DNA from 3 places in the Saccharopolyspora erythraea genome. Region 2 is predicted to be linked to each of the others. Evidence: riboswitches for the same ligand, from Rfam matches in the RefSeq annotation. Region 2 holds a riboswitch; each other region holds the start of a gene.
What was found. Region 2 has a riboswitch for cobalamin ahead of HUO13_RS23310 (Rossmann-like domain-containing protein). Riboswitches for the same ligand answer to the same signal wherever they lie in the genome.
Positions count from the first base shown of each region.

Region 1: it holds a riboswitch for cobalamin, as region 2 does, so the genes downstream of both, HUO13_RS17160 (ABC transporter substrate-binding protein) here and HUO13_RS23310 (Rossmann-like domain-containing protein) in region 2, are expected to answer to the same signal.
Region 3: it holds a riboswitch for cobalamin, as region 2 does, so the genes downstream of both, HUO13_RS29985 (putative cobaltochelatase) here and HUO13_RS23310 (Rossmann-like domain-containing protein) in region 2, are expected to answer to the same signal.

Region 1 covers NZ_CP054839.1:3,737,735-3,741,938, reverse strand. Annotated here, with positions in the region: gene HUO13_RS17165 (FecCD family ABC transporter permease) at 1-876, opposite strand, end outside; gene HUO13_RS17160 (ABC transporter substrate-binding protein) at 873-1,772, opposite strand; cobalamin riboswitch at 1,978-2,173, opposite strand; gene HUO13_RS17155 (helix-turn-helix transcriptional regulator) at 2,238-4,204, opposite strand, start outside.
Region 2 covers NZ_CP054839.1:5,182,323-5,186,526, forward strand. Annotated here, with positions in the region: gene HUO13_RS23300 (hypothetical protein) at 1-102, opposite strand, end outside; gene HUO13_RS23305 (putative quinol monooxygenase) at 501-833, shown strand; cobalamin riboswitch at 1,160-1,330, shown strand; gene HUO13_RS23310 (Rossmann-like domain-containing protein) at 1,547-2,416, shown strand; gene HUO13_RS23315 (PLP-dependent cysteine synthase family protein) at 2,410-3,522, shown strand; gene HUO13_RS23320 (MFS transporter) at 3,519-4,204, shown strand, end outside.
Region 3 covers NZ_CP054839.1:6,712,972-6,717,175, forward strand. Annotated here, with positions in the region: gene cobO (cob(I)yrinic acid a,c-diamide adenosyltransferase) at 1-241, opposite strand, end outside; gene HUO13_RS29985 (putative cobaltochelatase) at 524-2,611, opposite strand; cobalamin riboswitch at 2,649-2,830, opposite strand; gene HUO13_RS29990 (GNAT family N-acetyltransferase) at 3,140-3,637, opposite strand; gene HUO13_RS29995 (S1 family serine peptidase) at 3,775-4,204, opposite strand, start outside.

The DNA of each region.
Region 1 (4,204 bases), 1.4 Mb from region 2:
CAGCACGGCGGTGGCCGGCAGCAACGCGCGGTGCCGGGTACCCACCAGGAACCGGGCGGCCTGCGGCAGCACGAGTCCGACGAAGCCGATGGCGCCCGAGGATGCCACCAGGGTCGCGGTCACCAGCGCGGTGCCCGCGAGCAGGAGCCCTCGTACGCGTTGCACGGCCACTCCCAGCGAGGCGGCCGAGTCGTGACCGAAAGCGAAGGCGTCCAGCGCACCCGCCTGCGACTGGCACAGCAGCAGGCCCAGCGCGCACACCGCGCCCGCGAGCGCGACGTCGTCCCATCGGGCCCCGGACAGGGAACCGAGCAGCCAGAACAGCACGCCCTGGGTCTGCTGGGCGTCGGCGGAGGTCATGACGATGTATGAGGTCAGCGCGGAGAACAGCTGGCTGCCCGCGACGCCGGCGAGGATGACGCGGCTCGTGCCGCCGCCCGCGAGCGCGGCCAGCGCCATCACCAGGGCGAAGGCGACCAGCGCGCCGGCGAACGCACCGACGGCCAGCCCGATCGCGCCCGCGCCCGCGCCGAGCACGGCGACCACCACCGCACCGGTGGACGCCCCCGACGAGATCCCCAGCAGGTACGGGTCCGCCAGCGGATTGCGCAGCAGCGACTGCAACACCGCACCGCAGACGCCCAGGCCCGCGCCGCAGATCGCCGCCAGCAGCGCCCTGGGCAGGCGCAGCTCCCACACGATGCCCTGCGCGATGCGGGAAACGTCGGTGGTGCCCAGCCCGAGCCGCGCCCGGACCACCTCGGTGACGTCACCGACCGAGATGTCGGCCGGTCCCACGGTGAGCACGACCGCGACCGACATCACCAGCACGGGCAAGCCACCCGCGACAAGCCAACGGGCCCGCGTGCGGATCACCCGTGCCGCTCCATGGCGACGAGCTTGTCGGCCAGCGCCTCGATTCCGTCGACGGTGCGCATGCTGACGTTCAGCGCGGTGCCGCTCATCGGGATCCAGTCCTGCCGCCGCACTGCCTCGAGCTGCGACACCGCGGGGTCGCCGCGCAGGAAGTCCACCTTGGACCTGAGGCTGTCGCCCTCCTGGTCCCTGGTGAGGTCGCCGAGCACCAGAACCGTCGGCTCGCGGCTCAGCACGTCCTCCCAACCGACCTGGGGCCACATCGATGCCACGTCCCCGTAGGCGTTGCGCACGCCCAACGCGCGGGCCATGATCCCCGGAGAACCGGTTCCACCGGCCACGTAAGGCGATTCGGTCCTGGCGAACCAGAACAGCACCGACTGCTCGTCGCGCGACCGCAACCCGGCCACGCGGGCTTGAGCGGCCGCGACCCGCCCCCGCAACTGGGCGACGAGGGCATCACCGCGCTCCGGCACTCCGAAGATCGTGGCGATCTCGTGGACCTCGCGGTAGATGTCGTCCAGCTCGGTCGGCCTGCCCAGCGGCGCCTCCTCCGGCAGGCAGTTGCTAGGCGAGAGGTAGGTCGGCACGCCCAACTGCGCGAACCGGTCCCGCGAGGCAACGCGCTGGTCGGTGAAGATGGCGTGGTACGCGCCCAGCACGATGTCGGGCTCGGTCGCCAGCACGCCCTCGAACGACGGGGTGTTCTCCGCCAACCGGGGCACTCGCGCGTTGGCCGCGGCCAGGTGCGGCGCGACGGGTTCGGTCCAGGTCGCGGTCCCGACCATCCGGTCCTGCAGTCCCAGCGAGAGCATGATCTCGGTCGTGCTCTGGTTGAGGCTCACCGCACGCCGCGGCGGTGTCTCGACGACGACATCGCGATCGCAGTTGCGCATGGCAGTGGACTGCCCTGGCGGGGCACTTCCCGTGGGCGGCGCTGAACATCCGCAGAGGGCGACCGCGACCACACCGGCGAGCAGGGTCTTGCGCCCTGGCCGGGCAAGACGACGCCGGCGCGCGAAAAGAGAGAACAGCAGCATCCGTGTCCTTCGCTCGGGCTCGTACGCGAAGCCGCAAGGGGCGAGTCCCCGCACGCCCGGGCGGGCGCGCGGGGAACCAGCAGGTCTTCGGACTCGGGCGCAATCCGGAACGGGGAGCCTTCCCGGGAACCGCTCCCAGTGGCGGGCCGCACGCGGCCCTTCCCCGTCCGCCGCCCCTACCGCTGCGCGTCAGTTCCGGCTTCCGACCGGATTCCCTGACCCGTTCACCGGGTACGGCTGGCTCGCAGGCACCCTAACCGACACGATCACGTCCGCCCAACCAACGTGAGCCTTCTCGCAGCGGCGCGAACCGGCCGGTGCTCATTCCCGGTTCGGTTCCTCCGAAGCGCCGCGCAGGGCCGCGAGCTCGGCCCGGGAGCGGATGCCGAGCTTGGTGTAGATGCGGGTCAGGTGGTACTGGACCGTCTTGGTGGACAGGAACAGTTCCGCGGCGGCCTCCCGGTTGGACAGTCCGCGTGCGACGAGCCGGGCGACGGCCTCCTCCTGCGGGGTGAGCTCGTTGAAGGCCCGCTCCGCGCGCAACGCGTGCACGCCGCCTGCTTTGAGCTCGCGGTCGCACCGCTCCACGTAGGTCGCGGCGCCCATGGTGGCGAAGCCGTCGCGGGCGGTGGTGAGGACCGCGTCCGCCTCGCGGCGCTTCCCGGCCCGCCGCAACGTCTGGCCGTAGGCGAAGGCGACGCGCGCGTGGTCGTAGCGCAGCGGAAGCCCTTCGAGCAGTTCCAGGGCCTGCTCGAAGGCGGCCGCGGCCGCGGCCGGATCGCCCTGCGCGCCCAGCAGCCGGCCACGGGCCGCCGCGAGCCGAGCCCGGGCGGAGGCGTGCTCGCGCGCGGCCGCCAGCCGCTCGTGCGGCAGCAGGAACGCGTCGGCCTCCTCGTGGCGTCCTTCCAGCACGAGGGCGTGGGCGTACATGTCGTGCCACGGCCAGTGGCCGGGTTCGTCGATGCCGGCGGCGGCCCAGGACTGGGTGAGCGGATGCAGGGCTCGCAGCACGCCTGCGGAGTCGGCGCGCGCCTCGGCGACCTGCGCCCGGGCCAGGTAGGTGGGGACCCGCATGATCTCGTAGTCCTGCGGTCCGGCGTCGCAGCGCAGCAACGCCTGCTCGGCCTGCTCCCACTCACCGCGCAACGCGTGCACGGTCACCTCGGTCCAGTGCAGCAGCGGACCGGTGAGGACGATGCCGCTGCGTTCGAGCAGAGGCGCCGCGTCGCGCACGGTGCGCATCGCGTCGTCCCACGCCCCGGCGAGGAACTGCGCGCGTGCGAGCCAGGCCCGCGCCCACAGCGAGATCCGGGTCGAACCGCCGAGGAAGGTCGTCGGCACGGCGCTTTCCAGCTCGGCGCGCGCGTCGTCGACCGCGTCGGTGAGCAGGTTGAGCCAGCCGCGGGCCATCATCACCCGCTGGGCCTGCGCTCCGTGGCGAACCCGCTCCCCCAGGCGCGCGTAGTCGCGGCGCGCCTGGCGAGCCCGTCCCGTCGCGGCCAGCCCCAGCCCGCGGATCGCGGCGGCCTCGACCGCGGCTGGCGCCTCCGGCCCCGCCAGCGAGATCGCCCGGTCGGCCCAGGTCACGAGATCGTCGGCGCGGCAGCGGACGAGCGCGTGCAGCACGTAGCGCTGGCAGATCAGCGCGGCGACGTCCGGGTCGCGCTCGGCGTTGACCAGCCGCCAGGCCCGGCCGAGCCGGGACTCCGCCTCGGCCACCCGCCCGCGGACGACGGCCAGGTAGCCCAGCACCGCGTTGCGCAGCGGCGTCTCGCGCAGGCTCTCCACCTCGGGAACGAGGGCGGCGGCCGCGAACACGTCTCCGGCCCCGATCAGCGCGTCGACGGCGCGGCTGATGCGGCTTTCCCGCTCCAGCCGGTCCTCGGTGAGCCGGCTCGCGTCGATGAGCAGTGACGCGGCCTCCGCCCACGCCCCTTCCGATGCCCGCTCGGTGGCCAGCGCGTCGAGGCGATCGGCGACGGCGGGGTCCGGCACGGGACTCGCGGCGACGAGGAGCCGCAGTTTGCGGGCCGGGTCGTCGACCAGGCCGGCCGCCCGGCGGTGCAGGCCGGACCTGCGGCCCGGTGCCAGTGCGGCCAGCACGGCGGCGCGCACCATGGGGTCCGCGGGACCGACCTCGGTCAGCCCACGAGCTGCGAGGCAGACCAGCCCCGTGGCGCAGGCTTCGTCGAGAACGGTCAGCAGGCCGTCCTCGACACCCGCCAGCAGCGCGGCGTCGCGGACCGCTGTGCCCGGTCCCAGCACGGCAGTCGCCTCCACGAAACCCC
Region 2 (4,204 bases):
CCACCCCCTCACCGCGAATCCGGCGTGGGCGGGCCCGGCGGCGACCGCCAGGCCAGCCGCGGCGATGGCCCCGGCGACGATGATCCTCTTCACAGTGCGCATGTGTGCTCGCCCTTCCCGTTTGAACATCACGGAACTGCTGTGCCACGAGCAGGGTTGATGATGTTGCACCCGCTCGCATGCCGGGGCGCTCTGCTGTGTGTCATCCCTGCAGGGTGAGCCCTGTTTTCGTCACCCTCAGCGCACACACGAGCAGCCGAGGATCACGAACGAGGTTGCGGGGCAACGCATGAGGTGCGGTCCCATCGCGGCACGACACCGGAAAGTGGCCGCCGGCAGTCCGGCCTCAGCACGATCGTGGAAGCGGCACCGGACCTCGACGACATGGCGGCACCGGGCACCGGAAGCCGTTCGGGCACCGGCCGCGGCGGTTTCCTAGGATTCCGGCGGAGGACGTTGGCCGAACCGCCTCCACCACGAGCGACGAAGGAGCGAGATCGATGATCTTCATCACCGCGAGGTTCCGGGTGCTGTCCGAGCACGCCGACCGCTGGCCCGAGATCGCGGGCGACTTCACCCGCGCGACCCGCGCCGAGGCCGGCTGCCTGTGGTTCGACTGGTCCCGCAGCATCGAGAACCCCGACGAGTACGTGCTCGTCGAGGCGTTCCGCGACGACGAGGCGGGGGCCGAGCACGTGCAGTCCGACCACTTCAAGCAGGCGCAGCAGACCCTGCCGCAGTACCTGGCCGAGACGCCGCGGGTGATCAACACGACGATCCCGCAGCAGGACTGGTCGGTGCTCGGCGAGATGACCGTGCCCGAGCGGGGCTGACCCGTCCCTCGCGCGCTCCGCCCGTGGTGCCCGCCCGGGCCCCACGGCGGTCGCCGCGCCCATCCGCAGGAGGCCCCGGCGGGCCACCACCACCCCGGGCCGATCGGACCACGGCCGCCCGAGTGATCGATCCCACCAAACCACTGTGGACAGCACCACTGTGGACTTCTCGCGCCGCCCACTCTCATAGTGCTACTCCGCGAACTTCTAGCCCGTTCGGACTAACGTCAGTCCGCCGGAAGGCCCATCAAGTGCGCGTTCGGACAAGGGCGTGATCTGCGACCGCTGCCCTTGACAGCCCGGGCGGCCTGCTGCAAACGTCTTCGCGAGTTTCTCACCGCGACGGCGGACAGGAAGCCGGTGCGACTCCGGCACGGTCCCGCCACTGTGAATGGGGAGCCACCGCCACCGCGCCACTGCCGTGCAACCGGTGGGAAGGCTGGCGGAAGGCGACGATCCATGAGTCAGGAGACTGGCGCCGTCGTGCCGATTCGTACGGGGTCGCGGAGCCCCGGAGGAGGTACCGAGGTGCTGCTGCACTGCACGCACGTCACCGGCCGACACCGCCGCCGTGGCGTCTCCACCGCTCGAGGCACGACGCGTCCACGTGCGTCGTCCGGAGGAACCACGCCTTCCAGGGCGTGATCCCCTCCTTCGTCCGCCCGTCGGCGGATTTCCACCCGACTCCGGATCTCTCACACGTGGAGACACCCGTGCCTGCTGGCATCGCATCCCCTGCTCGCGCGCCCGAACACGCCGCGCTGACCGCGCTGATCGACCGGGCCCGCGCCGACGACGAACGGCGCGCGGCCGACCTGCGAACCGAGCAGGCCCGGATCTCGGTCGCTTTCCTGACCGTCCAAAGTGCACAACACGCCGGAAGGCGCTCGGGCTACGCCAACTTCGTGCTGAGCGTGCGGGTAGGCAACGCGGTCGGTTCCTGCGCCGTCGAAGCCGGCGAGGCGGATTCGCTCGACGTGGGCGATCTCGCCGGCCGCACCGTCACCGAGCTGCTCGGGCACCGCCAGGCGCCGGTCCGGGTCGCCGTGCTCGACGCCTACCTGGCCTGGCTGCAACCGCACTCCCAGCACCCGAGGTCCAGCCTCGTGCACGTCCCTGCCGGTACCTCGCTGGAGAAGTCGGTGGCCAGGGCCCGCGCGGTGGCCGACCTGGTGCCCGTGCGGCCGGGCGGCGCGGTCGCGGTGATCGGGGTGGTGAACTCGCTGCTCGCCGCGCTCGGCGAACGCGGCGCGCACCGCGTCCCGTGTGACCTGCGCGGCGGGACGACCGAGTGGGGCGAGCCGGTCACGACCGACCACCGCGAGGCGATCTCCCGCGCCGACGCGGTGCTCGCCTCGGGGATGGTCCTGGGCAACGGGACCTTCGACGAGATCTCCGCGCTGTGCCGGGAACGCGGGCTTGCGCTGGTCGTGTTCGCCCAGACCGGGAGCGCGGTGTTGCGGGAGCTGGTCGGCACCCACGTGCACGCGCTGTCGGCCGAGCCCTACCCGTTCTTCTGGCTCACCGGCGACGGCACCGACATCCACACCTACGTGGCCCAGGGCGGTGATGCGACGTGCTGACCGCTCGAGCCGACGTGCGCGGCGGGGCCAGGTGCGCCTCGGTCCTGGACCTCATCGGCGACACCCCGGTCCTGCGGGTCGACACGCCGCTGCCTCACCCCCACCCCGGTTTCTGGGCGAAGCTGGAGGGTTTCGCGCCGGGCGGGATGAAGGCCAGGGCCGCGCTGTCGCTGCTGCGGGGCGCCCGGCGCCGGGGCGAGCTGCGCCCGGGTGGCGCGGTGGTCGAGTCGACCAGCGGCACGCTGGGCATCGGGCTCGCCTGCGTCGGCACCGCGCTGGGACATCCGGTCGTGATCGTCGCCGACCGCGAGCTCGACGGGATGACCGCGGCACTCCTGCGCGCCCACGGCGCCCGGGTCGAGATCGTGACCGAACCGCATCCGGTCGGCGGATGGCAGCGCGCCCGCCGCGAACGCGTGGCGCGACTGCTCGCCGAACTCCCCGGCGCCTACTGGCCCGACCAGTACAACAACCCCGACAACCCGGCCGGGTACCGCGGTCTGGGCGAGGAACTGGTGCAGCAGTTCGACCAGCTGGACGCGGTGGTGTGCAGCGTCGGCACCGGCGGGCACAGCGCGGGGATAGCGCCGGTCGTGCGCGCGCGGTGGCCGCACGTGCGCATCGTCGGGGTGGACTCGGTCGGCTCCACGGTGTTCGGCCAGGACGCCGCGCGGCGGCTGATGCGCGGGCTGGGCAGCAGCATCCACCCGGGCAACGTCGACTACGACATCTTCGACGAAGTGCACTGGATCGGACCGGCCGAAGCCGCCGACTCCTGCCGCAGGCTCGCCGCCGGGGCGTTCGTCACCGGCGGCTGGAGCACCGGAGCGGTGGCGATGGCCGCCGCGTGGTGCGCCCGGGAGCTGGGCTCGGACCGGGTCTGCGGGGTCTTCCCCGACGGGCCGCACCGCTACTGGCAGTCGATCTACGCCGACGACTACCTCGCCGAGCACCACCTGGGCGCCCCGGTCACCGAACCGCTCGACGACGCCGGACCGCACTCGGCCCTCGGCTGGGTGCGCACCGGCAAGGTCGTCGACCCCTGTTCCCTGCGCTCCGCCGAGGGGCTGCCCTGCACCGTGTGCGGAGAGGAGGACGCGCTGTGAACACCAGCGAGTTCCGGCGGCTCTCGCCCGCCTCCAAGCTGCTGGTGGTCAACCAGTTCGGCATCAACGTGGGCTTCTACATGCTCATGCCGTTCCTGGCCGCCTACATGAGCCACAACCTCGGCTACGGCGCCGCGGTGGTCGGCCTGGTGCTGGGCGTGCGCAACCTGAGCCAGCAGGGGATGTTCCTGCTCGGTGGCACCGCCGCCGACCGGCTCGGCTGCCGGCCGATGATCATCACCGGCTGCGCGCTGCGGGTGCTGGCCTTCGGGCTGTTCAGCGTGCTGACCTCGCTGCCCGGGCTGTTCGCGGCGGCCATGCTCACCGGGCTGGCGGGCGCGCTGTTCAACCCCGCCGTGCGCACCTACCTGATGCACGAGGCGGGAGAACGGCGCGCCGAGACCTTCGCCGTGTTCAACGTGTTCGCCCACGCGGGCACGCTCGTCGGTCCGCTGCTGGGCGCCGCGCTGCTGCGGGTCGACTTCCGGCTGATCGCGGTCGTGGCGTGCGTCGCGTTCGCGGTGCTGACGATCGCGCAGGCCGTCGTGCTCCCCCACCGCGAGGTCGAGCCCCAGCGCCAGAGCGTGCTGGGCAGCTGGCGCACCGTCGTGGCCAACCGCAGGTTCCTGGCGTTCACGCTGGCGCTGTCGGCGTACTTCGGGCTCTACAACCAGCTCTACCT
Region 3 (4,204 bases), 1.5 Mb from region 2:
CGTCATGCAGCTTGCCCAGCGCACGGAACGCCGACTCCTCGCCGACGCGCCACTTGGCCGACTTGACGAACTGGAACACCCCGATGGACCAGCCCTGGTTCCAGCCGCGCAGCGCCATGCCGAACGCGGCGGTCGACTTGCCCTTCATCTCACCGGTGTTCACCACGACCAGCGGGCGGTTGCGCCGCTGGCGAGTCGTCAGTCCGTCGGCTGGCACTGTCGATGGCTGTCCCTGAGGCATGCTCCGACCCTAAGCCAAGTGGCGCCGATCTCAGCGGCCCCGGTCGGGGGGCATCCGTCCGCGGCAGCCAGGCCATCAGGACGCGGTAGCGGGACGATCAGACCGCGCGACCGCGGTTGCCCCGGGAACGAAAAGGCCCTCGCGCTCAACCAGCCTGGGGGTTACCGGGAGCGCGAGGGCACTTTTCAGGTCCACCCCTGGGGGTCAGGTGGACGCGAACACCGTACCAACCGGCCTGCGAGACCCGTACGCGAGATCTCCAATCTCGTAATCAAAACGAGATCAAGCCGCGCGCGAACCGCCGTCCCGCACGGCGCGCACGACACCGGCGACGTTGTCGGCCGACAGTTCCTCCAGCCGCAGGCACGGCGCCGAGAGCGCGCCGGCGAGCCGGTCGGCGAGCCCCAGCCGCACCATCCCGTTCTCGCAGTCGACGACGACCGAGGCCACACCGGCGTCGGCGAGCAGCCCCGCCGAGCGCACCGCGTCGTCGACCGCACGGCGGGCACGTCCGTCCACATTGGACCTCAGTGGGACCGTCGCCTTGCCGTCGGTGAGCAGCACCAGCAGCGGACGGCGGCGCGGGTCGCGCGTGCGCTCGGTACCGATGACCTTGTGCGCCTTGAGCAGTCCGTCGGCCAGCGGCGTGCGCCCGCCGGTGCGCAACCTCCGCATCCGGACCGCAGCGGTGTCCACAGAGGACGTGGGCGGCAGCGCCACCTCAGCGGAGTCGCCGCGGAAGGTCACCACCCCGACCTTGTCCCGGCGCTGGTAGGCGTCGCGCAGCAGGGAGAGCACGGCACCGCTGACTGCCGACATCCGCTCGCGGGCCGCCATCGACCCCGACGCGTCGACCACGAACAGCACCAGGTTGCCTTCCCTGCCCTCGCGGACGGCGTGCCGCACGTCGTGGCCGCGGAGCACCAGCCCGGGACCGCTGCGCCCGCGCGCGGACTGATGCGGCGCCGCGGCGCTCAGCGTCGCGGGCAGGTGGATGCCATGTCCGTCCACTGTGGAAGCGCGTACGGCGCGGCCGGTGCGCGACCGCGAGCGCGAGCGCCTGCCGGGCGCTCCCTCACCGACACCCGGCACTTCCAGCAACCGAGCCCGGAACGCCGCCGCGGGCGGCGCGGGCGGACGCTCCGACGGGGCCTTGCGGCGCGGCTCACCGCCCTCCTCCGGGCTGGCTTGACCGCCACCCGGACCGCCGTCCGGGCCGTCGTCGTCCGGGCCGCCATCGTCGGGGCCGGATGCGCCACCCGGACCGCCTTCATCCGGATCGTCGTCGCCGGACTGCTCGTCCCGCTCGTCGCCGGACTGCTCGTCGCGCTCGTCCTCCGGCGGGTTGTCCGCGTGCTGGGCGGCATCGGAGAGCGCCTGCTGCAACTGCTCCTCCTCCACCCCGGGCTCGTCGAACGGGTCGCGGCGCCTGCGGTGCGGCAGCGCGAGACGGGCGGCGGCCTCGACGTCGGCCTCGGCCACCGACTCAGCGCCGCGCCAGGCCGCGTGCGCCACCGCCGTCCGGGCGAGCACGAGGTCGGCGCGCATGCCGTCGACCTCGAAGGCAGCGCACAGCGCGGAGATCCGCCGCAGCTCGGAGTCCGGCAGCACCACAGAGCCGACCCGTTCCCGGGCGGCGGCGATCCGCTTGGCCAGGTCGGCGTCCTCGTCCTCCCAACGGCGGGCGAACCCAGCCGGGTCGGCCTCGAACGCCAGCCGCCGCCGCACCACCTCGGTCCGCGTCGGCACGTCGCGGGAGGCCGTGACGTGGACCGTGAGGCCGAACCGGTCGAGCAGCTGCGGCCGCAGCTCGCCCTCCTCGGGATTCATCGTGCCGACGAGCAGGAACGAGGCGGCGTGGGCCACCGAGACACCCTCGCGTTCGACATGCGCGCGTCCCATCGCGGCGGCGTCGAGCAGCAGGTCGACGAGGTGGTCGTGCAGCAGGTTCACCTCGTCGACGTAGAGAACGCCGCGGTGGGCGGCCGCGAGCAGACCGGGCTGGTAGGCGCGGACGCCGTCGGTGAGGGCGCGCTCCAGGTCCAACGAGCCGACCAGGCGGTCCTCGGTCGCGCCGACCGGGAGCTCCACCAGCCGCGCGGGGCGGACCGACGAGGCGGTGCCGTCGTGCGGGCCGTCGGGGCACCGCGGGTCGGCGTCCAGCGGTGCGCAGCCGAAGCGGCAGTCCGGCACCACGTCGAGCTCGGGCAGCAGCGCGGCCAGCGCGCGCACGATGGTCGACTTGGCGGTGCCCTTCTCGCCGCGGACCAGGACCCCGCCGATGCGCGGGTGCACCGCGTTGAGCAGCAGGGCCAGCCGCAGGTCGTCGTGTCCGACCACGGCGGAGAACGGGTAGCGCACAGCGGTCATGCGTGCAGTTCCTTCCTCGGGTCTCGGGCGCCCCGGGTGGTGGGAACAAGGGGTGGCAGTGTCCTGACTCCCGGCTCGCCGCGTCCCTCCGGCCTTCCCAGGTCGCCCCGGTGGCTCGCGGGGGAGGTCCGCTCCCCGGTCACAGTGGCGCCGGCCGTGCCGGACTCCAACCGGCTTCCTGACGCACTCCTTGCTTTGACCACCGTGCATCGTCGCAGACCGCGATCACCGGCGAGGGCACGGCGTAACGAGAACCACTACTCCGGCGGATCGCCTCGGCCCGTCAACGGCGCGATGCGCAGGGCATTTCCGGGGCGGTGCATGTCCTGGGCATCGGACACGGCTGCATCAGGGAGTCCGTTCCAAGGCGCTCCCGCGCGCGGGACACCGCTCTTCCCCGAACCCGCCAGGGCTGCTCGGCTCCGCTCCGCCGGTTGCCGCCGCTCGCCACCTGGCCGCCCGCGTCGGGCTCGTCGCAGCCCGATCCGCCGGCACGGCAGCTACGCACCGTCTCCGGCGCGCTCGCCGCTACCTCGCCGCGCCGCCGACCGTCGGGTTCGCGGTGCGAGTGCGCGGGTCGCGTCGCATCTCGATGTGCGGAATCCCGTCCTCCAGGTACTCCTCGCCATCCTCGACGAAGCCGAAGGAGCGGTAGAACTCCAGCGCGTAGGTCTGCGCCGAGAGCACCGCGGGCTCGCGCTGCACCTCGGCGACGGCGGCCCGCATCAGCTTGCGGGCGAGCCCGAGACCGCGCGCGCTCTTGGCGGTGCAGACCCGGCCGATCCGGAAGGTGCCGTCGGGGTCCTCCAGCAACCGCAGGTAGCCGAGCACGTAGCCATCTGCTGAATCGATCCAGAAGTGGCGAGTCGTGGTTTCCAGATCACGACCGTCCAACTCGGGGTAAGGGCACTCCTGCTCGACCACGAAGACGTCAACGCGCAACCGCAGCATCCGGTAGAAGTCTTCGGCATCGAGATCCGCCGTGTAGGCGCGGTGCACAGAGGTCGCAAGAGGCTGAAGGGTCACCCTTACCTGGATATCACAACCGACCCCCGACAACCGCATCCACGAGCACTCGGAGTTGCTAACAACACCCTCCGCAGCGGATGAGTCCGCCGCAGGTCACACGCACCCCGGCTACCGGAAGCGCCAAGCCCGCCGCCTCACGCTCCCGCGATCTCGCCGGCGTAGGTCGCCAGCCGCGTGTAGACACCCGGCTGCTCCGGCCGTCCACAGCCCACGCCGTACGACACGACCCCGACCAGGCGCCCGTTGACCACGTACGGGCCACCCGAGTCACCCCCGCACGCATCCCGCCCGCCCTCGGGCGTGCCCGCGCAGAACATCGACGACCGGTCGAAGCCGGCGTAAGCCCGGCCGCACTCGGCGTCCGGGGTGACAGGCACCTCGACGGAACGCAGCACCGACGACTGCGCCCCCGACTCGGACGTGCGGCCCCAGCCGTAGACCCGGCCGACCGTCCCGGTCTGGTACGGCGCGGTCTCCCCCTGCCCGACGAGCGGGAGGACGCGGTAGTCCACCGGGGTCCGAAGCGTCAGGACCGCGACGTCGTGCCCGCTGGCGAAACCCTGG